Regions from separate parts of the Streptomyces sp. NPDC020422 genome, predicted to be linked through region 2. Evidence: predicted binding sites of a transcription regulator. Region 2 holds the regulator's gene; the other holds the start of a gene.
What was found. Region 2 encodes HspR, which represses chaperone genes until heat shock. Its sites were predicted from a motif close to TTGAGNNNNNNNNNCTCAA; they were not measured.

Region 1: the regulator HspR is predicted to act here: its motif matches at 5,911-5,929, upstream of lon (endopeptidase La).

The regions. Positions count from the first base shown of each region.
Region 1 is NZ_JBIRVJ010000003.1:251,563-262,418, forward strand. It holds gene ACH414_RS08640 (response regulator transcription factor) at 1-34, opposite strand, end outside; gene ACH414_RS08645 (spermidine synthase) at 95-769, opposite strand; gene surE (5'/3'-nucleotidase SurE) at 889-1,956, opposite strand; gene ACH414_RS08655 (glycoside hydrolase family 3 protein) at 2,105-3,850, opposite strand; gene ACH414_RS08660 (TetR/AcrR family transcriptional regulator) at 3,986-4,618, shown strand; gene ACH414_RS08665 (hypothetical protein) at 4,625-5,140, opposite strand; gene ACH414_RS08670 (GNAT family N-acetyltransferase) at 5,186-5,821, opposite strand; gene lon (endopeptidase La) at 5,952-8,363, shown strand; gene ACH414_RS08680 (DUF4240 domain-containing protein) at 8,456-9,037, shown strand; gene ACH414_RS08685 (lytic polysaccharide monooxygenase) at 9,034-9,924, opposite strand; gene ACH414_RS08690 (lysozyme) at 10,137-10,856, opposite strand, start outside.
Region 2 is NZ_JBIRVJ010000004.1:453,639-464,494, forward strand. It holds gene dnaK (molecular chaperone DnaK) at 1-1,092, shown strand, start outside; gene grpE (nucleotide exchange factor GrpE) at 1,092-1,733, shown strand; gene dnaJ (molecular chaperone DnaJ) at 1,764-2,942, shown strand; gene ACH414_RS12915 (heat shock protein transcriptional repressor HspR) at 2,947-3,393, shown strand; gene ACH414_RS12920 (DUF3592 domain-containing protein) at 3,474-4,238, opposite strand; gene ACH414_RS12925 (hypothetical protein) at 4,299-4,661, opposite strand; gene ACH414_RS12930 (hypothetical protein) at 4,732-5,091, opposite strand; gene ACH414_RS12935 (helix-turn-helix transcriptional regulator) at 5,269-6,258, opposite strand; gene ACH414_RS12940 (hypothetical protein) at 6,386-6,589, shown strand; gene ACH414_RS12945 ((2Fe-2S)-binding protein) at 6,586-6,906, shown strand; gene ACH414_RS12950 (pyridoxamine 5'-phosphate oxidase family protein) at 7,092-7,496, opposite strand; gene clpB (ATP-dependent chaperone ClpB) at 7,615-10,203, shown strand; gene ACH414_RS12960 (YbjN domain-containing protein) at 10,327-10,854, shown strand.

The DNA.
Region 1 (10,856 bases), on a different contig from region 2:
CCGCACCGTGGTGAGTGGTGTGTGTCTGCTCCATTGCCCCGCCTCGCGTCGCCGATGTCGGTGCAGCAGCCTAGAGGTACCGGCGGTGTCACGGCTACGCAGGCCTGATGCCGAGGTGGACGACGTCGGGGACGCCCCGGGCAACGGGGATCTCTTCGGTCCGTACCCCGCTGAATCCGGCATTCCGCAACGACTCTTCGAAATCGGCGGAGGGCCGGGCCGACCACACGGCGAGGATTCCGCCCGGGTTCAGCCGGGCCGCGCAGTCCGCCAATCCCCGTGCGGAGTAAAGGGATTCGTTGTCCTCGGTGACGGTCCAGTCGGGCCCGTTGTCGATGTCCAGGCAGAGGGCGTCGTAGGTGTCGGGGGTGGTGCGGAGGTAGTCCACGAGGTCCGTGTGCAGGATCACGGTGCGTTCGTCGCCGAGGGCCCGGCCCGAGATGGCGGCGAGCGGTCCGGACCGGTGCCAGTCGATCACCGCCTCCTCGCGCTCCGCCACGGCGATCCGTCCCCAGCGCGGGTCCTCGGCCGCGTGGGCCAGCGAGAAGCCGACGCCCAGGCCGCCGATCAGCACCGCGGGGCCCGAGGCGCGGACCGGCTCGGGCAGCGCCGCCATCGCCGCGTCGATCAGGAGGCGCTCCGAGCGTCCGTCGGAGGTGTCCATCAGGAAGGTGCCGTTGGCGATGATCTCGTAGTGCTCCGCGCGTCGTCGCAGGACGACTTCTCCGTACGGTCCCTCGCGGCGGTCGAGGGTGACGGGGGTGTTCATGGTCACGCTCCGTGGCTCGATGCATACGGGTTGCCCGGCCATCCTCGCGAAGGACGGACGGCCGGGACAAACGCGTTGTGCGCTCGGTGGCGGGAATGCGCCCGCGGACGGGGGCGTCGCTACGGCCGCGGGACCTCGTGCCGCACGTACTGCTCGACCCGGTTCAGCGTCCGGCGGGCGTCCACGGGGGTGCCGTAGGTGCGGTCCCAGGTGATCGGGGCGACCGTGACATGGCCCTTGTCGAGCAGCCAGGTCGAGTCCGCGTCGGCGCGGCCCTCCGTGCACTCGTCCGGGTCGCTGTCCTCCTGGCCGCACAGGCCGAGCGCGATGTCGAACTGGTCGCCCGTGCCGCGCTGCTCGAAGGCGTGGTAGACCACGGCGGCGTCGCCGACGCGCGTCCACACCGGGGACTCGGCCCGCTGTCCGGCGCTGACGTCCGGGTAGTCGACCTTGAGGGCGAAGTCCGGGGTGAGCAGGGAGCGGGCCCTGAGGCCGGCCACCAGTCGGGCGCCGAACTCGGCGCCCGCGCGGTAGTTCCCGCGCGGGAAGTACACGGCGCTGTCGTCGCCGGAGGAGGAGAAGGCGATGGCCGGAACGCCCTGGTCGATCGCGGCGACGGCGGCGCCGACCGTGCCGGAGTCGTTGACGCTCGCGGAGACGTTCGGGCCGGAGTTGATGCCGGTGAGGACGAGGTCCGGGGCTTCCTTCCAGCCGGCCTTCGCTCTCAGGCCGCCGCGCAGGGCGAGCTTGACCGTGTCGGCGGGGGTGGCGCTCGGGGTGTCCTTGCCGCAGGGGCCCGCGGAGAGGCAGACGCCGAAGACGGCGCCCTGGGCGGGGGCGCCGGAGCAGTCGCCCTCGTAGCCGGCGGGCAGGTCGGTGCGCCGCTGGGCGGTGACCACGCCCCCGTTGGTGACGGCGGTGCCCTTGCCCGACTGGACCTGCCAGGGGGCCATCACGACGACGTCGGCCCCGGCGGCGCACATCGCGCGGCGCAGCTCGTACAGGCCGAGGCCGTCGGAGTTGCTCGTCTTGGCGGCCTGCATCGAGTCGTCGTTGGAGATCAGGATCCGCAGACCGGCGAGGGGCTTGTCGGCGGCGCCCGCGGGGCCGGGGGTCGCGGCGTAGGCGGTGGCGCCGGCGGCGACCAGCGCGGCTGCCGCGGTGACGAGGGCGAGGTGCTTGCGCATGGGCCATTCCTTCATGTGCATGACAGCTGACCGGGTGGAGGGGATCCGGGGCCCTGCCCCCCACGGGAGGGCCCCGGATCGTGAGCGGGCCGTCGTCAGGGACGACCCGCGGTCTGGGGGTACGGGGGCCCGGCCCCGCCCGTCGGCGCTACAGCGTCAGGCCGTGGCCGTACGGGAAGACCGGGTCCACCGTGTCGTTCGGGACGTCCGGCCGGGAGGCCGCCACCGCCGCCATGGAGCGCGGCAGCTCGAAGGGCAGGCGCCCCTCCGGCTTCGCCCGGCCGAAGACCACGTCGAGCAGGGCCTCGTCGCTCGCCCCGTAGTCGGCGATCAGGGCCGCCGCGTGCTCGGCGATCTCGGGGAGGACGGCCGGCCGCTCCAGGTGGACGCAGACCACGGTCGGGGTGGCTTTCAGGAGCGCGAGGATCCGGGTCAGCTCCGGCTCGGGGAAGGCCAGCGAACCGGAGTGGAAGTACGACTCGAACCTGTTGGCCCGCTCCTCGTACGGCGTGCGCAGGCGCAGGACGGCCAGGTCGGCGCCGTCGGGCGTCTCGGCGAGCTCGCCGTAGGCCGCCGCGACGGCCGGGTCGACGTTCTCCACGTACAGCCGGGGCTTCCCGTCCAGGGGGAGGGGGCCGTCGGTGAGGACCGTCAGGGAGCGGCGCTGGGCGGCCGCCCCGAGGGCGGTGAAGTCGGCACGGCCGACGGTCGCCTCGGCCTCGTCGGGGTCCACGTAGCGGCGCTCGTCGAAGAGGCCGAGGACGAACTTCTCGCGGAGCAGACGGCGTACGGAGGCGTCGATCCGCGCCTCGGGGACCCGGCCGGACTCCACCAGGGCGACGATCACCTCCGGGCACTGCTCGCCGCCGAACTGGTCGGCGCCCGCGTCGAGCGCCTTCGCGGCGCGCTCGGCCACGCCCAGGTGCTCCACGCCCCAGGCCCGCGCCTCGTGGACCTCGCCGAAGATCTCGGCGTCGTTGAGCCGTCCCCAGTCGGTGCAGACGATTCCGGTGAAGCCGAGCTCCTCGCGCAGGAGGGTGTGGACGACGCCGCGGTTGAAACCGAAGCCGACCTCCTCCCAGTCGGTCCCGACGGGCTGCCCGTAGTACGGCATCATCTGCGCGCAGCCGGCCGCGATGGCGGCCTTGAACGGCTCCAGGTGCAGCTCGCGCATGCCGCCGGGGTAGATCTGCTCCTTGCCGTGCGGGAAGTGCGGGTCCTCGCCGTCCTTCTGCGGGCCCCCGCCCGGGAAGTGCTTGACCATCGCGGCGACGGAGTCCGGGCCGAGCCGCTCGCCCTGCAGACCGAGGACGTAGGCCCTGACCAGCTCGGACGTCAGCTTCGCGTCGGAGCCGAAGGTGCCGGACTGGCGGGACCAGCGGGGCTCGGTGGCGAGGTCGATCTGCGGGTGCAGGGCGGTGCGGAAGCCGACCGAGAGGTACTCGCGGCGCACCGTGTCGGCGAAGCGGAAGACCAGCTCCGGGTCGCGGACCGCGGCGAGGCCGAGCGCCTCGGGCCAGGCGGAGAAGGCGCCGGAGTTGAAGGAGGCGCCGATGTTGTCGGTGAAGGCGTGCCGGGGGTCGGTGGAGAGCGAGACCGGGATGCCGAGCCGGGTGGCGGCGGCCATCTCCTGGAGCGCGTTGTGCCACCGGGCCATCTCGCGGGCGCCGTAGGTGCCGAGCAGGTTGAAGTGGGTCAGCCCGCGGCCCTCGACGAGCTCCGGGGTGGTGAGGTCCTGCATCTCGTGGCCGGGGTCGGTCACGGGGGTGCCGTCCGGGTTCATCACCAGCATCGAGTGGAAGAGCTGTCCGGCCTTCTCCGCCAGGGTCATGCGGGAGAGGAGGTCCTCGACGCGCTCGGCGACCGGGCGGCTGGGGTCCTGATAGGGGTGCATGTCCGCGTACCTGCTTACTTCCGACGGGCGGCCCGCACAGGCTAAGCGCGAAAACCGAGTACCCACTAGGTTTGTGTGATGTGACCTGGATCACGCGGAAACGGGCTCCTCCGGGGGCACGGCTAGGGTGGGTCCATGCCGGAGAACGAGGGGCGGGCCGCTCGCAAAAGCGCAGGCCGGGGCAGCTACGCGGTCGGCGACGCACGCCGTCGCAAGATCCTGGACACCGCCGTGGAGCACTTCGGGCGCTGGGGCTTCCACGCCTCCTCGCTCGCGCGGATCGCCCACGACTGCGGCATCACCCAGGGCGGGCTCCTGCACCACTTCCGCAGCAAGGAGGACCTGCTGCTCTCCGTGCTGGCGCAGAGCGAGGAGCACGACGTGGAGCGGCTCTTCAGCGAGGAGCCGGAGTCCTACGCCGCGTACGTGGACACGCTCGTGGGCCTGGTCGAGGACAACACCAGGCGGCCCGGGATCGTGCGCATGTTCAACGTCCTGGTCGGCGAGTCCGGCAACGTCGGGCATCCCGCCCACGCGTACTTCCGGGAGCGTTACGCGCGCGTGCTCCGGCACACCGTCGAGCTCCTGGAGGCGTGCGTCGAGAGCGGTGAGCTGCGGGCCGGGATCGACTGCCGCGCGGTCGGCCAGGAGCAGCTCGCCGTCATGGACGGGCTCCAGATCCAGTGGGCCCTCGACCCCGGGGCGATGGACATGCCGGGGCGGGTGCGGGAGTTCCTGCGGCGGCAGTACGAGGAGATCCGGGCCTGACGCGGGTCAGGGCGCGGTCGGCGGGCCGCCGCCGGGGAGGGCCTTGAAGACCCGGTCGAGGGCCGGCGGGCGCTCGCCGTCACCGGCGACGACCAGGTGGTGGGCGTACGTGACGTAGTACTGGAACCCGTCGGCGATCGGTGCTCCGGTCGGCCGGTCGGGGACCTTCGCGTAGGCCGGGTCCTCCAGGGCGGCGCGCAGCTCGGCGACCTCCGCGCGGGTCATCCGCCCGCTCCTGGGCGGCTTGGTGCCGGAGCGGGTGGTGTAAGCGCCGTCGTACTGCACGACCAGCTTGTTGTCGACGCCCGCGAGGCCGCCGTTGACCACCACCTCGACCAGGACCTCCTGGGGGGCGGGTTCGGCGCTGCCCGTCGGTGGCGCCGTCGTCGTGGGGGCGGGCGGGGCCGTCGCCGTCGGGCCGGACGGGGTGGCGGGGGCCTGGTTGCAGCCCGTCACGGCGACCACCGCGGCCAGCACCGCGGCGGCCCCGTACCTCACGCCGTACCGCTTTCCGCTCTCCATGGACCGAGCATGCCCGCTCGGCCTCCTCCGTGCAGCCGGAACCGCTCAAGCGGTGCGCACGATCCCCGTCAGGGGGCCGCGGTAGTACCAGTCGAGCGAGTCGTACAGCGCCATCCCGTCCGCGGTCGCCGCGAGGACGCCGGTCCGCGCGCCCGCCTGGGCGGCGGCGGCCTCCAGGGTGCGCATGACGTTGGCCCCGAGGCCCCGGCGGCGGTGGGCGGGGTCCGTCTCGATCTGGTCGGCGACCGCCGTCGCCCCGGTCGGCGCGATCTGACCGCGGGCGGCGAGGGTGCCGTCCGCGGCGAGGATCCGGACCCGGATCACCCCCTCGCGCGTCTCCGTCGTCCGCGCGTACCCCTCCGGCGGCGCCGGCCGGGCCGCGGGGTCCAGCTCCTTGGTCATCATGAACCCGGGGTCGTCCGGGATGGTCCACCCCTCGGTGATCCAGGAGGCGGCCTCCTCGGGCGCCGCCATCACCTTGAGCCAGGCGTACGGCTCGGTGATCCCCGCGCACAGCCGGCCCACGGAGGCCGCGTCCGGGTGCGGCAGCACATGGCGGAAGGGGTGCGTGGGCTGCCCCACCTCGATCCGGTAACCCCAGGGCTCGACGACGGCGGGCGGGGTGCCCCGGGAGACCGTCCAGCCGGCGACCCAGGACGATGTAATGGCTGCAATATCCATAGGGGCATTACATCGCCTGTTCACGGGGCGGGTGGGAGTGATCGCTGAGAGCGAACAAGGGGAGGGGAACATTCGTGGGCTCACGTGCATTGAGTCCATACAGCTCAACTTGACTGCCGAAGGGGAGATCATGGCTTCTGAGTCCATGGCGTCCGCGCCGCTCACTCTGCCTGTGCTGCCGCTCGACGACGAGGTCGTGCTGCCTGGAATGGTGGTGCCGCTCGACCTGTCCGACAACGACGTCCGGGCCGCCGTCGAGGCCGCCCAGGCCGCCGCCCGCGGTGGTACGGGCAAGCCCAGGGTGCTGCTCGTGCCCCGGGTGGACGGCACCTACGCCGGGACCGGTGTGCTCGGCACCGTCGAGCAGGTCGGCCGGCTGTCCGACGGCGACCCCGGCGCGCTCATCCGCGGTCGCGGCCGCGTCAGGATCGGCGCCGGCACGACCGGACCCGGCGGGGCCCTGTGGGTCGAGGGCACCGTCGTCGAGGAGACCCTGCCCGACCCGCTGCCCGGCTCCGTGACCGAACTGGTCAAGGAGTACAAGGCCCTGGCCACCACCTGGCTCAAGAAGCGCGGCGCCTGGCAGGTCGTCGACCGCGTCCAGCAGATCGACGGCGTCGGCGCCCTCGCCGACAACTCCGGCTACTCGCCCTTCCTCACCGTCGAGCAGAAGGTCGAACTCCTGGAGACCGCCGACCCGGTCGCCCGCCTCAGGCTCGCCACCGCGCAGCTGCGCGACCACCTGGCCGAGCAGGACGTCGCCGAGACCATCGCCAAGGACGTCCAGGAGGGCGTCGACAAGCAGCAGCGCGAGTTCCTGCTGCGCCGTCAGCTCGAAGCCGTCCGCAAGGAGCTGCGCGAGCTCAACGGCGAGAGCGAGGGCGACGAGTCCGACGACTACCGGGCCCGGGTGGAGGCCGCCGACCTCCCGGAGAAGGTGCGCGAGGCCGCCCTCAAGGAGGTCGAGAAGCTGGAGCGGTCGAGCGACCAGTCGCCCGAGGGCTCCTGGATCCGCACCTGGCTCGACACCGTCCTCGAACTGCCCTGGAACGAGCGCACCGAGGACGCGTACGACATCCAGGGCGCCAAGGCGGTCCTGGACGCCGAGCACGCGGGCCTGGAGGACGTGAAGGAGCGGATCACCGAGTACCTGGCGGTGCGCAAGCGGCGCGCCGAGCGCGGCCTCGGGGTCGTCGGCGGCCGGCGCGGCGGCGCCGTCCTCGCCCTCGTCGGCCCGCCCGGCGTCGGCAAGACCTCGCTGGGCGAGTCCGTCGCGCACGCGATGGGGCGCACGTTCGTGCGCGTCGCGCTCGGCGGCGTCCGCGACGAGGCCGAGATCCGCGGCCACCGGCGCACCTACGTGGGCGCCCTGCCCGGCCGGATCGTCCGCGCCATCAAGGAGGCCGGGTCCATGAACCCGGTGGTCCTGCTCGACGAGATCGACAAGGTCGGCTCCGACTACCGCGGCGACCCCGCGGCGGCCCTCCTCGAGGTCCTCGACCCCGCGCAGAACCACACCTTCCGCGACCACTACCTGGAGGTCGAACTCGACCTGAGCGACGTGGTCTTCCTCGCCACCGCCAACGTCCTCGAAGCCATCCCCGAGGCCCTGCTCGACCGCATGGAGCTCGTCAGGCTCGACGGCTACACCGAGGACGAGAAGGTCGTCATCGCCCGCGACCACCTGCTGCCCCGGCAGCTGGAGAAGGCCGGCCTCGAGCCGGGCGAGGTCGTCCTGGAAGAGGCGGCGCTGCGCAGGCTCGCCGGCGAGTACACCCGCGAGGCGGGCGTCCGCACCCTGGAGCGCTCCCTCGCGCGGCTGCTGCGCAAGGTGGCGGCCCAGCACGAACTGGGCGACCGGGAACTGCCGTTCACGATCGGCCCGGACGAGCTGCGCGGCCTCATCGGACGCCCGCACCACGTGCCGGAGTCGGCGCAGGACCCCGCCGAGCGCCGCACGTCCGTGCCCGGTGTCGCCACCGGCCTGGCCGTGACCGGGGCGGGCGGCGACGTCCTCTTCGTCGAGGCCTCGCTCGCCGACCCGGAGACGGGCGCGGCGGGGCTCACGCTCACCGGCCAGCTGGGCGACGTGATGAAGGAGTCCGCGCAGATCGCGCTCTCCTTCCTCCGCTCGCACGGCGCCGAACTGGAGCTGCCCGTCACCGGTCTCAAGGACCGCGGCGTGCACATCCACTTCCCGGCGGGCGCTGTCCCGAAGGACGGGCCGAGCGCGGGCATCACGATGACCACCGCCCTCGCCTCGCTGCTCTCGGGCCGCCTGGTCCGCACGGACGTCGCGATGACGGGTGAGGTCTCCCTGACCGGCCGGGTGCTCCCGATCGGCGGCCTGAAGCAGAAGCTGCTGGCCGCGCACCGGGCGGGCATCACGACGGTCGTGATCCCCAAGCGGAACGAGGCCGACCTGGACGACGTCCCGGCCGAGATCCTGGAGAAGCTGGAGGTCCACCCGGTGACGGACGTCCGGCAGGTCCTGGAGATCGCCCTCACCCCGGCGGAGGTCGCGGTGAGCGCGGCGGCCTGACGGCCGTCCGGCACGCAACGGCGGTAAGGCGCCCTTCCTTTCGGGAGGGCGCCCCACCGCCGTTGTCAGTGCCGGCTGCCATGCTGCGGGACATGGACGAGAAGGCCTTCTGGGCGCTGATGGGGGAGCTGCGGACCCGGCCGGGTTCGCGGGAGGAGCGGCTCGCGTGGCTGCGGGGGGAGCTGGTGCGGGGGGAGGCGGACGGCTGCGTGGCCTTCCAGACACGGCTGGAGGAGGTCCATCACCGGGCCTACCGGGCCGACTTGTGGTCTGCGGCCGGGCGGATCCTGGGCGGCTCGTGCTCCGACGACGCATTCCACTGCTTCCGGCTGTGGCTGGTGGGTCTCGGGCGCGAGGTGTTCGAAGAGGCGCTGCTGTCCCCCGACAGCCTGGCGGGGGTGCCCGAGGTGCTGTGGCTCGCGGGGCGGAGCGCCGGCTCCTGGTGCGAGGCGGAGGAGTGGCCCGAGTGGGAGGAGCTGGACTACGTGGCGGCGGACGCCTACGAGGAGCTGACGGGGGTGGCGGACGAGGGGGAGGCCTTCTACGACGCGCTCGACGCGGCCCAGGGCGGCGACGCCCCCGACCCGGAGGCGCCGCCGCGCGGAGAGCCGCTGGAGGACGCCGGGACGCCCCGGCTCGCCGCCCTCTTCCCGGCCGGGGCCGATCCGGCCTAGGCCTCGCCGGACTCGCCGCGGCGCCGGGCCAGCAGGACGCTGCCCGCGCCGAAGGCGGCGATCGCGCCGGCGCCCGCGAGGGCGAGCGGGAGGGGGGAGGCGGGCGCGTCGGCGGTGTCGGCGGAGAGGGCGGGGGGCTGCTCGTCGCCGCCGTGGCCCGCGTGGCTCACGGTGGAGAGCCGCGCGCCCGCGGCGAGCTCGGCCTCGGTGGGGGCCTCGGCCTTGAGGGCGGTGGCGCCGGCGGTGCCGAAGGTGACGTCCGAGCAGCTGTAGAAGGCCTCGGGGCTGTCGTTGCGCTGCCACACCATGTAGACGATGTGGCGGCCGGAGCGCGTGGGGAGGGTGCCGTTGAAGGCGTAGTAGCCGTCGGTGGCCGTGCGGGTGGTGTTGTAGACCGCGACGGGGGTGGTGTCGAGGTCGGACCACTTCAGGGGCCGGGTCGGGTCGAAGCCCTGCTTGGTGATGTACATCGTCATCGTGCCGGAGTGCGCCGCGGTGGCCCGGATGCGGAAGCCGAAGGCGCCGGGAGCGACGGCGGTGGCCGGCCAGTCGGTGCGGGCCCAGTCGAGGGCACGGTACTTCTCGCGGTTGGCCGAGCAGAGCTTGCCGTCCGGGATCAGCGCCTGGTGGTGCCCGTCGGCGTTGGCGATGTTGACCTCGTTCCAGTCGTAGAGCGGCTGGGTGCCGGAGTCGGCGACGAGGTCCTTGCAGACCTGCGACTTGGGGGTCTCGGGACCCTCCGCGTAACAGGCGGCGACCCTGCTGACCGGATTGAACACGGCGCCGTGGGCGCTCGCCGCGGTGGGGGTGAGGGGAACGAGCGCGGCGGCGGTGAGGGCGGTCGCGGCGGCGGCGCGACGGGAGCGGGAGGTCGTGATGCGGGGCATGGGGGAGCTCTCTCTCGTGCGTGGGGGAGTACGGGACGAGCAACGGGCTTGCGGCGCACGCGAGTTGCGGATCGCGCGACGCCGACCCGAGGGTCGCATTGGTCCATACCAATGGGCAAGGGGTGCGTCCGAGAAAGCCAAGGCAGCGCAAAGCGGCGGGCCTCCCCCGGTGCGCCGCCGCACACCGGGGGAGGCCCGCCGCCTCCTCGGCGTCAGCCGTTCGCGAGCGCCTGCACCCGCGAGTAGTCGCCGTTGAAGTGGTTGTGGTCGCCGACCGTCGGGCCGGACGAGGTGTACTGCCACATCGTGTAGTAGCCCCAGCCGGCCGGCAGCGTGCCGACCTCGGAGGCGTAGCGCGCGATCCACAGCGGGTTGGTCGTGGCGAAGCCGCCGTAGTTGCCGGTGCACTGGGTCCACCAGCTCGTCGCCGTGTAGATCACCGCGTCCCGGCCGGTGCGGTACTTGTACCGGTCGAGGAAGTCCCTGATCCAGGCCACCATCCCGGACTGCGTCTTCCCGTAGCAGGTCGCGCCGTACGGGTTCCACTCGATGTCCAGCGCGCCCGGCAGCGTCCTGCCGTCGCCGGACCAGCCGCCGCCGTTGTTCACGAAGTAGTCGGCCTGCGCCGCGCCCGTCGTGGTGTCGGGCGTCGCGAAGTGGTACGTGCCGCGGATCATGCCCACGTTGTACGAGCCGTTGTACTGCTGCGTGAAGTAGGTGTTCTTGTAGTACGTGCCTTCCGTGGCCTTGACGTAGGCCCACTTCACCCCGCTGTTCCACAGGGTCGACCAGGCCACGTTGCCGTTGTGGCTGGACACGTCCACGCCCTCGGTCTGGGCGGCCTGGATGGTGAGCCCGCCGGAGGGCTTGGCGCCCTGGCCGTCGTGGGCGACCACGCCCATGCCCATGTAGGCGGAACCGCGGGCGGGCAC
Region 2 (10,856 bases):
AACCTGCCCTACATCACGGCCTCCGCCGAGGGCCCGCTGCACCTGGACGAGAAGCTCACGCGCGCCCAGTTCCAGCAGCTGACCGCGGACCTCCTGGACCGCTGCAAGACCCCGTTCCACAACGTCATCAAGGACGCCGGCATCCAGCTGTCCGAGATCGACCACGTGGTCCTCGTCGGCGGCTCGACCCGCATGCCGGCCGTCGCCGAGCTCGTCAAGGAGCTCACCGGCGGCAACGAGGCCAACAAGGGCGTGAACCCGGACGAGGTCGTCGCCATCGGCGCCGTCCTGCAGGCCGGTGTCCTCAAGGGCGAGGTCAAGGACGTCCTGCTCCTCGACGTCACCCCGCTGTCCCTCGGCATCGAGACCAAGGGCGGCATCATGACCAAGCTCATCGAGCGCAACACCACGATCCCGACCAAGCGGTCCGAGATCTTCACGACGGCCGAGGACAACCAGCCGTCCGTGCAGATCCAGGTCTACCAGGGCGAGCGCGAGATCGCGGCGTACAACAAGAAGCTCGGCATGTTCGAGCTGACCGGCCTCCCGCCGGCCCCGCGCGGCGTCCCGCAGATCGAGGTCGCCTTCGACATCGACGCCAACGGCATCATGCACGTGACCGCCAAGGACCTGGGCACGGGCAAGGAGCAGAAGATGACCGTCACCGGCGGCTCCTCGCTGCCGAAGGACGAGGTCAACCGGATGCGTGAGGAGGCCGAGCAGTACGCGGAGGAGGACCACCGCCGCCGCGAGGCCGCCGAGACCCGCAACCAGGGCGAGCAGCTCGTCTACCAGACGGAGAAGTTCCTCAAGGACAACGAGGACAAGGTCCCCGGTGAGGTCAAGACCGAGGTCGAGGCCGCCGTCGCCGAGCTGAAGGAGAAGCTCAAGGGCGAGGACACCGCGGAGATCCGCACGGCCACCGAGAAGGTCGCCGCCGTCTCCCAGAAGCTCGGCCAGGCGATGTACGCCGACGCGCAGGCCGCCCAGGGGGCCGCCGGCGCCGAGGGTGCCCAGCAGGCCGCGGCCGACGACGACGTCGTCGACGCCGAGATCGTCGACGAGGACAAGCCGAAGGGCGGCGCTGCCTGATGTCGGAGGAGACCCCGGGCTTCGAGGAGAAGCCCGAAGTCCCCGCCGACGGCACGCCCGAGGAGACCGAGGCCGCCGCCACCGCCGACAAGGCGGAGGGGGCGGCCCCGGCCGGGGACGCGAGTGACGTAGCCCTGCTGGCTCAGCTGGACCAGGCCCGTACGGCGCTCACCGAGCGCACGGCGGACCTCCAGCGCCTCCAGGCCGAGTACCAGAACTACCGCCGCCGGGTCGAGCGGGACCGGGTCACGGTCAAGGAGATCGCCGTGGCGAGCCTCCTGACCGAGCTGCTGCCCGTGCTCGACGACATCGGCCGGGCCCGGGACCACGGCGAGCTCGTGGGCGGGTTCAAGTCGGTCGCCGAGTCGCTGGAGACCGTCGCCGCCAAGATGGGCCTGCAGCAGTTCGGCAAGGAGGGCGAGCCCTTCGACCCGACGATCCACGAGGCCCTGATGCACAGTTACGCGCCGGACGTCACCGAGACGACCTGCGTGGCGATCCTGCAGCCGGGGTACCGGATCGGCGAGCGGACCATCCGGCCCGCGCGCGTGGCCGTCGCCGAGCCCCAGCCGGGCGCGGCCCCGGCCGGCAAGGACGAGAAGAAGGCCGACGAGGAGAGCGGTGCCCCCGAAGAGGGGTGACGCAGTGACCGTCCGGAAGGAGGGACGTCGATGAGCACGAAGGACTTCGTCGAGAAGGACTACTACAAGGTTCTCGGCGTCCCCAAGGACGCCACCGACGCCGAGATCAAGAAGGCGTACCGGAAGCTCGCCCGCGAGAACCACCCGGACGCCAACAAGGGCGACGCCAAGGCGGAGGAGCGCTTCAAGGAGATCTCCGAGGCGAACGACGTCCTCGGCGACCCCAAGAAGCGCAAGGAGTACGACGACGCGCGCGCCCTCTTCGGCAACGGAGGCTTCCGTGCCGGACCGGGCGGGGGCGGCTCGTTCAACTTCGACCTGGGCGACCTCTTCGGCGGCGCCCAGGGCCCCGGCGGGGCGGGCGGCTTCGGCGGCGGCGGTCTCGGGGACGTCTTCGGCGGCCTGTTCAACCGCGGGGCGGGCGGCGCGGGCACCCGCACCCAGCCGCGCCGCGGCCAGGACATCGAGTCCGAGGTGACGCTCAGCTTCACCGAGGCCATCGAGGGCGCGACCGTGCCGCTGCGGATGTCCAGCCAGCAGCCGTGCAAGGCGTGTTCGGGCACCGGCGACAAGAACGGCACCCCCCGGGTGTGTCCGACCTGCGTCGGCACCGGGCAGGTCTCGCGCGGCAGCGGCGGCGGCTTCTCGCTGACCGACCCGTGCGTGGACTGCAAGGGCCGCGGCCTGATCGCGGAGAACCCCTGCGAGGTCTGCAAGGGCAGCGGACGGGCCAAGTCCTCGCGGACCATGCAGGTCCGCATCCCCGCGGGCGTCAGCGACAACCAGAAGATCCGGCTGCGCGGCAAGGGCGCCCCGGGCGAGCGCGGCGGGCAGAACGGCGACCTCTACGTCGTCGTGCACGTCGACGCCCACCCGGTGTTCGGCCGCAAGGACGACAACCTCACCGTCACGGTGCCCGTCACCTTCGACGAGGCGGCGCTCGGCGGCGAGGTCAAGGTGCCGACGCTGGGCGGCCCCCCGGTCACCCTGAAGCTGCCCGCGGGCACCCCCAACGGGCGCACCATGCGCGCCCGCGGCAAGGGCGCGGTCCGCAAGGACGGCACCCGGGGCGACCTGCTGGTGACCGTGGAGATCGCGGTGCCGAAGGAGCTGGACGACAAGGCCCGCGAAGCCCTGGAGACCTACCGCGAGGCCACCGCGGGCGAGGACCCGAGAGCAGAACTGTTCCAGGCCGCGAAGGGAGCTTGAGCAGATGGACCGCCGCCGTAATCCCTATGAACTGACCGACGAGACCCCGGTGTACGTCATCTCGGTGGCGGCCCAGCTCTCCGGCCTGCACCCGCAGACCCTGCGCCAGTACGACCGCCTCGGCCTGGTCTCCCCGGACCGCACCGCGGGCCGCGGGCGCCGCTACTCGGCCCGCGACATCGAACTGCTCCGTCAGGTGCAGCAGCTGTCGCAGGACGAGGGCATCAACCTGGCCGGGATCAAGCGCATCATCGAACTGGAGAACCAGGTCGCGGCGCTGCAGAGCCGGATCGCCGAGCTGTCGAGCGCGGTCGAGGGCGCGGCGGCGGCGATGCGCCAGCGCGAGGCCCAGGTCCACGCCTCGTACCGGCGCGACCTGGTGCCCTATCAGGACGTGCAGCAGGCGAGCGCGCTCGTCGTCTGGCGTCCGGGTCACAAGCGCGGCGAGTAGTCCCCAGCGGCTCCCGAGGCCCCTTCCGCTCCGGCGGAGGGGGCCTCCGTCGCGTCCGGCCGGGGGAGGGCCGCCGAAGCTCACCAGAGGATGTCGCTGAAGGCCATCTCCAGCCCGATCCCGAGCACGACGAGACCGGCGAGCAGCATCAGCGCCACACGGGCGATCACCTCGCCCAGCCAGGCCTCGTGGACGGCCCGTTCGGGCTTTCGCGGGTCGTAGGTGACGAGGAGGCCGGGCGTCTTGCGGGTGCACGTGTAGGTCTGCCGGCCCCCGTCGGCGTCGGCGTACCCGTACATCGTGCTCTTCTTGCCGGTCGGGCCGATCCGCTCGGCCCGCACGGTGATGCCGCGCCGGGCGAGGACGATCCGCCGGTACAGCTCCTGGACGCCGCTGAAGAGCAGGACCAGGCCGATCAGGAGGGGGATGACGCCGAGGACGACGCCGAGGATCCGGACGCCGTGGGTGGCGCCGACCCAGATCGCGTAGCCGGTGTAGGCGAGGACGGGGCTCGCGACGAGCGCGAGCACGCCCCACCGGACGCCCTCGGCGGTGCCGGTCCCGGTCGTGGTGACGAGGGCGCTGCCCGCCGGGTCCCGCTGCTCGGGCAGGGCCCCGGTGAGGGTCTCGGCGAAGGCCGCGGTGGCGGTGGGGTTGTCGCCGTCGACGCGGTGGGCCGCGCCGTCGGTGAGCACGATCTCGATGCTGCGGGGCTCGGGAACGCGTATCTCCCGCACGGCCGCGAGGGGGATGCTGGTCCGTCTGCCGCCGCGGACGACGTGCAGTCCGTCGGCGTCGAGGGCCGCGTACACCCCGCGGCCGCGGAGTATCTGGTCTGAGGACATGTCCCCGATGATGACGGGACGGCACCGCGCCACGCCCGGAGTTTCGAGACACGAGAAGACTCAGATGGGGCAGTCGTTGAGCTTCTCGCTCGCGACGAGTGCCCCTGCCTTCAGCCCCCCAGGAAACGTGAACGCGTGGCATTCGTAGGCGTTCTTCTCCCCAGGTACCGGGTACTTCACCACGACGCGCTGCACTGAGTGGTCCTGCTCCGCCCGCCACTCCGCGCCCGCGGCACGGTCGATCTCCTGGTCGGTCAAGGTCCCGTCCTTGATCGCTTGCTCAAGGCGGTACCGGGTCAGTCCGACCTGTTTGCCGAGCAGCTCCTCCGGAGCCGGATCGGGCCGGTCGAAGAACGCCGGCACGGCATAGGCCGCCAGCAGCGAGACAGCCACGAAGGCCAGTACGACCGCGCCAAGGGCCACGCCCGCGCACCCGGCCAGGCTCTTCGTCAGAGCGGTCGGCCAGGCGCGCGGGCCCGGTTCTCGTGTCATCTCAGGAACCCATGTATCCGATCTCGTCCAGGCGACCGCGCATCACCTGAGCGTAGCCCGTCGTACCCGAGTCCTTCGGATGGAAGGACTCACGGCTGAGGCAGTCGCCGCCGAGCCACTCCCACGTGCAAAGCTGGGAGGCAGGGTCTCCGGCATGGAAGTCACCGTCACCGTTCGGGCCCATGACGATCTTGTTGATCCACTCTGGGGTGTCACAGCCACCGTGGCCCACGAACGCGTCGACAGGGTTCGCGTACTGAATCTTGAGTTTCTGCGGACCGGTGCGGAGATCGTCCACCGTTTTCCGCTGCTCCGTGTTGGCGTAGTGCACGAGTTCGGCAAGAGCGGCCGCTTCCGTCAAGTCGCCTCGACGACGAGTGCTCCGCTGGGCAGTCCAGTGCTGTCGCAGGACGGGGTGCCGTACTGGAGGCGGTAGCCGCGTCCCGGTTCGCTGCGCAGCGTCTGGTACGTGATGCTCTCGTTGCCGCAGGTGCTGGCGCAGTGGTCATCGTGGACGCCGTACGGGATCCACGGCGGGTCAGTCGTCGTCCCCCTGGTTCAGGATCCCCGACTGGGCGATGAGGAAGCCGAGTTGGGCGCGGCTGCCGCTGCCGAGGGTGGCGGCGAGTTTGGCGATGTGGGCGCGGCAGGTGCGCACGTTCATGCCGAGCCGGCGGGCGATGGCCTCGTCGACGTGGCCCTCGACGAGGAGCTTGGCGATGGAGCGCTGGACGCCGCTGATGCCGTCCCTGCTGCGGGCGTTGGGGACCTGTTCGCCGAAGGGGGTGGCGCGGGCCCAGGACTGCTCGAAGACGGTGGCCAGGTACTCCACGAGGCCGGGATGGCGCAGTTCGAGGGCGACCTGGCGGTCCTGGCGGGCGGGGATCAGGGCGACGGAGCGGTCGATGATGATGAGCCGCTCGATGCTCTCCTCCAGGGTGCGGACCTGGAGCCGGTCCATGCCGGCCTGTTCGAGGTAGACCTGCATGCCGGGACTGTGCCGGGCGGTGTGCTGGTAGAGGGTGCGCACCCGGACGCCGCGGTCGAGGAGCGGCTGGACGCGGTTGAGCGCGGTGTTGAGGGTGTGTTCGCTGCGGCCGCCGCCGGGCTGGACGGTGAGGAGTTCCTGCGAGCACTCGGCGGTGGCCCGGCCGAGGACGGCGTCGATCCGGTGGATGCCCTCCAGCACGGTGATGGCGTGCGTGGTGGAGGGGTCCTGGGCGCTGATCGCCATGAAGGGCTCGAAGGTGCTGGACAGGCCCATGGCCAGGGCGCGCCGGTCCTGGATTTCGCGTTCCAGGGGCTGGACGAGCCGGGCGAGCGCCGCGGAGGGTGGGACGGGCCGCAACCAGGACGGATCGTCCGGATCCGGATGCAGCAGGTCGAGGTCCATGAGGCAGGGTGCGGCTTCTGCCTCACTCCTGGTTATTCGCCCGATCCGCAACGCACTTGCGTACAAGTCCGTTCCGGCTGCACAGAGGTCGACATGCCCGTGGGGATGTGTCGGGTCTGTCAGTTTCTGCGGCATATGCACACCCCCCAGGATCCTGTATTTCAGGAACATGATGCATTGCCCCAGTGGTGCCAGCGCAAAGACTGAGCCATCGTCTTGTACGCGGGGGAGAGGAAACCATCAAGTGAGGTCGAAGCCGCTCATGTCCACGAAACTGCTTCGCTCGATACTTGCTTCCGTCTTCATTGGGGCGGCGGCAGTAGGAGCGCTGGCCGTCAGCGACCCGGTGTGGGACAGCACGCCTGCCAAGGTCGTCGCGGCACCGAACGACCCCGTCTGGGACTTCACCCCGGCCGGTCAGCTCGACCCGGTTTGGGACTCCAGCCCGGCGGGCGCGGACGCATGACCGTGCCCCCGGACGACCGGACCTTCCGGCGGGAGATGGCTTCGGCGTATCGGTCCGGGTGGCATTTCGTCGATCTCGTCACGGCCATCCCCCACCGTGGCGACTCGCTGATGGTCACCCTCTTCGGAGAACCGATCGTCGTCGCCAGGGAACAGGACGAAGACGTCCGGGCCTACCGGTGTCTGCGCCGTCCCCGCGGCGCCCCGCAGCCCGTTCGCTGTGCCATCCGGTACGGCATGATCTTCGTCAATCTCGACCAGCGGGACCACCAGCTGGTCGAGCCCGAGACCATCACCGCCACCCCCCGCAGTGCCTGAGCGATTCCCCCGTCGTTGTAGATCGCTCAGGTGCTTCCCCCACACAGCGGCGCCATCGCGGACCTGAAACGCGATGGCGCCGTTGTGCATCTCCGGCCCGGTCTCCTCGGGCCCCGCTCGCCCCTCTCGGGGCCGGCCCGGTCTCCTCGGGCCGGTGCGCCCCTCTCGGGCCCGGCCCGGTTTCCTCAGGCCCGGCCCATCGCGCGGGTCAGCGTGATCTCGATGACCACCCGGTCCGGGTTCGGCGTCGGGACCCGGTTGTAGCGCGCCGCGTAGCGGTCCACCGCGTCGGCCACGGCCTCCGCGTCGGTGCGGATCCTGGCGATGCCCTCCAGGGTGGCCCAGCGCCCCTTGTCGACCTGGCAGACCGCCACCCGCGCGCCGTCCGCGCCCGCCGCCAGGACGTTCGCCACCTTGCGGCTGTGCTTGTTGGTGATCACCCGTGCGAGGCCGTTCTCGGGGTCGTACGTGACGCCCACCGCCACCACGTGCGGGGTGCCGTCCGGGCGGGGGGTGGTCAGGGTGCACATGTGGTACTCGCGCCAGAAGCTGAGATACGAGTCGCCGGGGTTCCTCGGGTCAGTCGCCATGCCCGGAAACTACCCCCGGAAGGACTCCCCCCGACACCTTGAGCGGAATAGACTCAACTTTGTGTACGTTGGATGAGTCATAGTATCCAGCCAGGAGCTCTAGGAGGAGACACCGCCCGTGGACGCCGAACTGACCAACAGGAGCCGGGACGCGCTGAACGCGGCGAGCAGCCGCGCCGTGTCCCAGGGGCACGCCGACCTCACCCCCGTGCATCTGCTGCTGGCCCTGCTGGCAGGCACGGACAACGAGAACCTCACCGACCTGCTCGCCGCCGTCGACGCCGACCAGGCCGCCGTGCGCTCCGGAGCGGAGCGGCTGCTCGCCGCCCTGCCCAGCGTCACCGGCTCCACGGTCGCGCCCCCGCAGCCCAACCGCGAGCTGCTCGCGGTCATCGCCGACGCCGCCGAGCGCGCCAAGAAGCTCGGCGACGACTTCATCTCCACCGAACACCTGCTCATCGCCACCGCCGCCAAGGGCGGCCGGGCCGGCGAGCTCCTCGACGGCCAGGGCGCCACCGCCGCGCGGCTCCAGGACGCCTTCGAGAAGAGCCGGGGCACCCGCCGGGTGACCACCGCCGATCCGGAGGGCTCGTACAAGGCCCTGGAGAAGTTCGGCACCGACTTCACCGCCGCCGCCCGCGAGGGCAAGCTCGACCCGGTCATCGGCCGCGACCACGAGATCCGCCGTGTGGTGCAGGTGCTGTCCCGCCGCACCAAGAACAACCCGGTCCTCATCGGCGAGCCCGGCGTCGGCAAGACCGCCGTCGTCGAGGGCCTCGCCCAGCGGATCGTGAAGGGCGACGTGCCCGAGTCGCTGCGCGGCAAGCGCCTGGTCTCGCTCGACCTCGGCGCGATGGTCGCCGGCGCGAAGTACCGCGGCGAGTTCGAGGAGCGGCTGAAGACCGTCCTCTCCGAGATCAAGGAGAGCGACGGCCAGATCATCACCTTCATCGACGAGCTGCACACCGTCGTCGGCGCGGGCGCCGGCGGCGACTCCGCCATGGACGCCGGCAACATGCTGAAGCCGATGCTGGCCCGCGGCGAACTGCGCATGGTCGGCGCCACCACCCTCGACGAGTACCGCGAGCGGATCGAGAAGGACCCCGCCCTGGAGCGCCGCTTCCAGCAGGTCCTGGTCGCCGAGCCCAGCGTCGAGGACACCGTCGCCATCCTGCGCGGACTCAAGGGCCGCTACGAGGCCCACCACAAGGTGCAGATCAACGACTCCGCCCTGGTGGCCGCCGCGACCCTCTCCGACCGGTACATCACCTCCCGCTTCCTGCCCGACAAGGCCATCGACCTCGTCGACGAGGCCGCCAGCCGGCTCCGCATGGAGATCGACTCCTCGCCCGTCGAGATCGACGAGCTCCAGCGCTCCGTCGACCGGCTCAAGATGGAGGAGCTCGCCCTCTCCAAGGAGACCGACGCGGCCAGCCTCCAGCGCCTGGAGAAGCTGCGGCGCGACCTCGCCGACCGCGAGGAGGAGCTGCGCGGGCTCACCGCGCGCTGGGAGAAGGAGAAGCAGTCCCTCAACCGGGTCGGCGAACTGAAGGAGCGCCTCGACGAGCTGCGCGGCCGGGCCGAGCGCGCCCAGCGCGACGGCGACTTCGACACCGCCTCCAAGCTGCTGTACGGGGAGATCCCCGCCCTGGAGCGCGAGCTGGCCGAGGCGACCGAGGCGGAGCAGGAGGCCGCCAAGGACACCATGGTCAAGGAGGAGGTCGGCCCCGACGACATCGCCGACGTCGTCGGCTCCTGGACGGGCATCCCCGCAGGACGCCTCCTGGAGGGCGAGACGCAGAAGCTGCTGCGCATGGAGGCCGAGCTCGGCCGGCGCCTGATCGGCCAGACCGAGGCCGTCCGGGCCGTCTCCGACGCCGTGCGCCGCACCCGCGCCGGCATCGCCGACCCCGACCGGCCCACCGGCTCCTTCCTCTTCCTCGGCCCCACCGGCGTCGGCAAGACCGAGCTGGCGAAGGCCCTCGCCGACTTCCTCTTCGACGACGAGCGGGCCATGGTCCGCATCGACATGTCGGAGTACGGCGAGAAGCACTCCGTCGCCCGTCTCGTCGGCGCGCCCCCCGGCTACGTCGGCTACGAGGAGGGCGGCCAGCTCACCGAGGCGGTGCGCCGCCGCCCGTACAGCGTGGTCCTGCTGGACGAGGTCGAGAAGGCCCACCCGGAGGTCTTCGACGTCCTGCTCCAGGTCCTCGACGACGGGCGCCTCACCGACGGCCAGGGCCGCACGGTCGACTTCCGCAACACGATCCTGATCCTCACCTCGAACCTCGGCAGCCAGTACCTGATGGACCCGCTGAGCAGCGAGATCGAGAAGCGGGAGCAGGTCCTGGAGGTCGTGCGGGCCAGCTTCAAGCCCGAGTTCCTGAACCGGCTCGACGAGATCGTGGTCTTCTCCGCCCTGGCGGGCGACGAGCTGGCCCGGATCGCCCAGCTCCAGATCGACCGCCTGGCCCGCCGTCTCGCCGACCGTCGGCTCACCCTGGAGGTCACCCCCGAGGCCCTCGCCTGGCTCGCCCAGGAGGGCAACGACCCGGCGTACGGCGCCCGCCCGCTGCGCCGGCTGATCCAGTCGGCCATCGGGGACCGGCTCGCGAAGGAGATCCTGGCGGGCGAGGTGCGCGACGGCGACACCGTCCGGGTGGACCGGGTCGAGGACGGCCTGATCGTGGGCCGGGCCACCGCCTGACCCGGCCCGGGCCGGGTCCCTCGGCGGCGCGGATCAGCTTGCAGCGGATCCGCGCCGTGGGGGCTTGCCACCGACCGGCCGCCATGAGGGAGGATGGCCGCATCCGTACGAAGGGAAATCCCGGTGAGCATCGACCCGTCCTCGATTCCGAATTTCGGGGGACAGCCCCAGCCTCAGGCCGCAGGACCGGCGGGCCCCGTCGTTCCCGACCAGGACCTGGTGAAGCAGCTCCTCGACCAGATGGAGCTCAAGTACGTCGTCGACGACGAGGGTGACCTCGCGGCGCCGTGGGAGGAATTCCGCACGTACTTCATGTTCCGCGGCGAGGACGACCAGCAGGTCTTCTCCGTCCGCACGTTCTACGACCGTCCGCACGCCGCGGACGACCGCGCCAAGGTCCTCGACGCCATCGACGACTGGAACCGGCGCACCCTGTGGCCCAAGGTCTACACCCACCTGCACGAGGAGGAGGACGGCTCCGCCACCCTCCGTCTCATCGGTGAGGCCCAGATGCTGATCGGCGTCGGCGTGTCGCTGGAGCACTTCGTGTCCTCCACCGTCAGCTGGGTCCGCGCGTCGATCGAGTTCGACAAGTGGATCGTCGAGCAGTTCGGTCTGGAGACCCCGGAGGACAAGGAGTCCGGCGAGTAGTC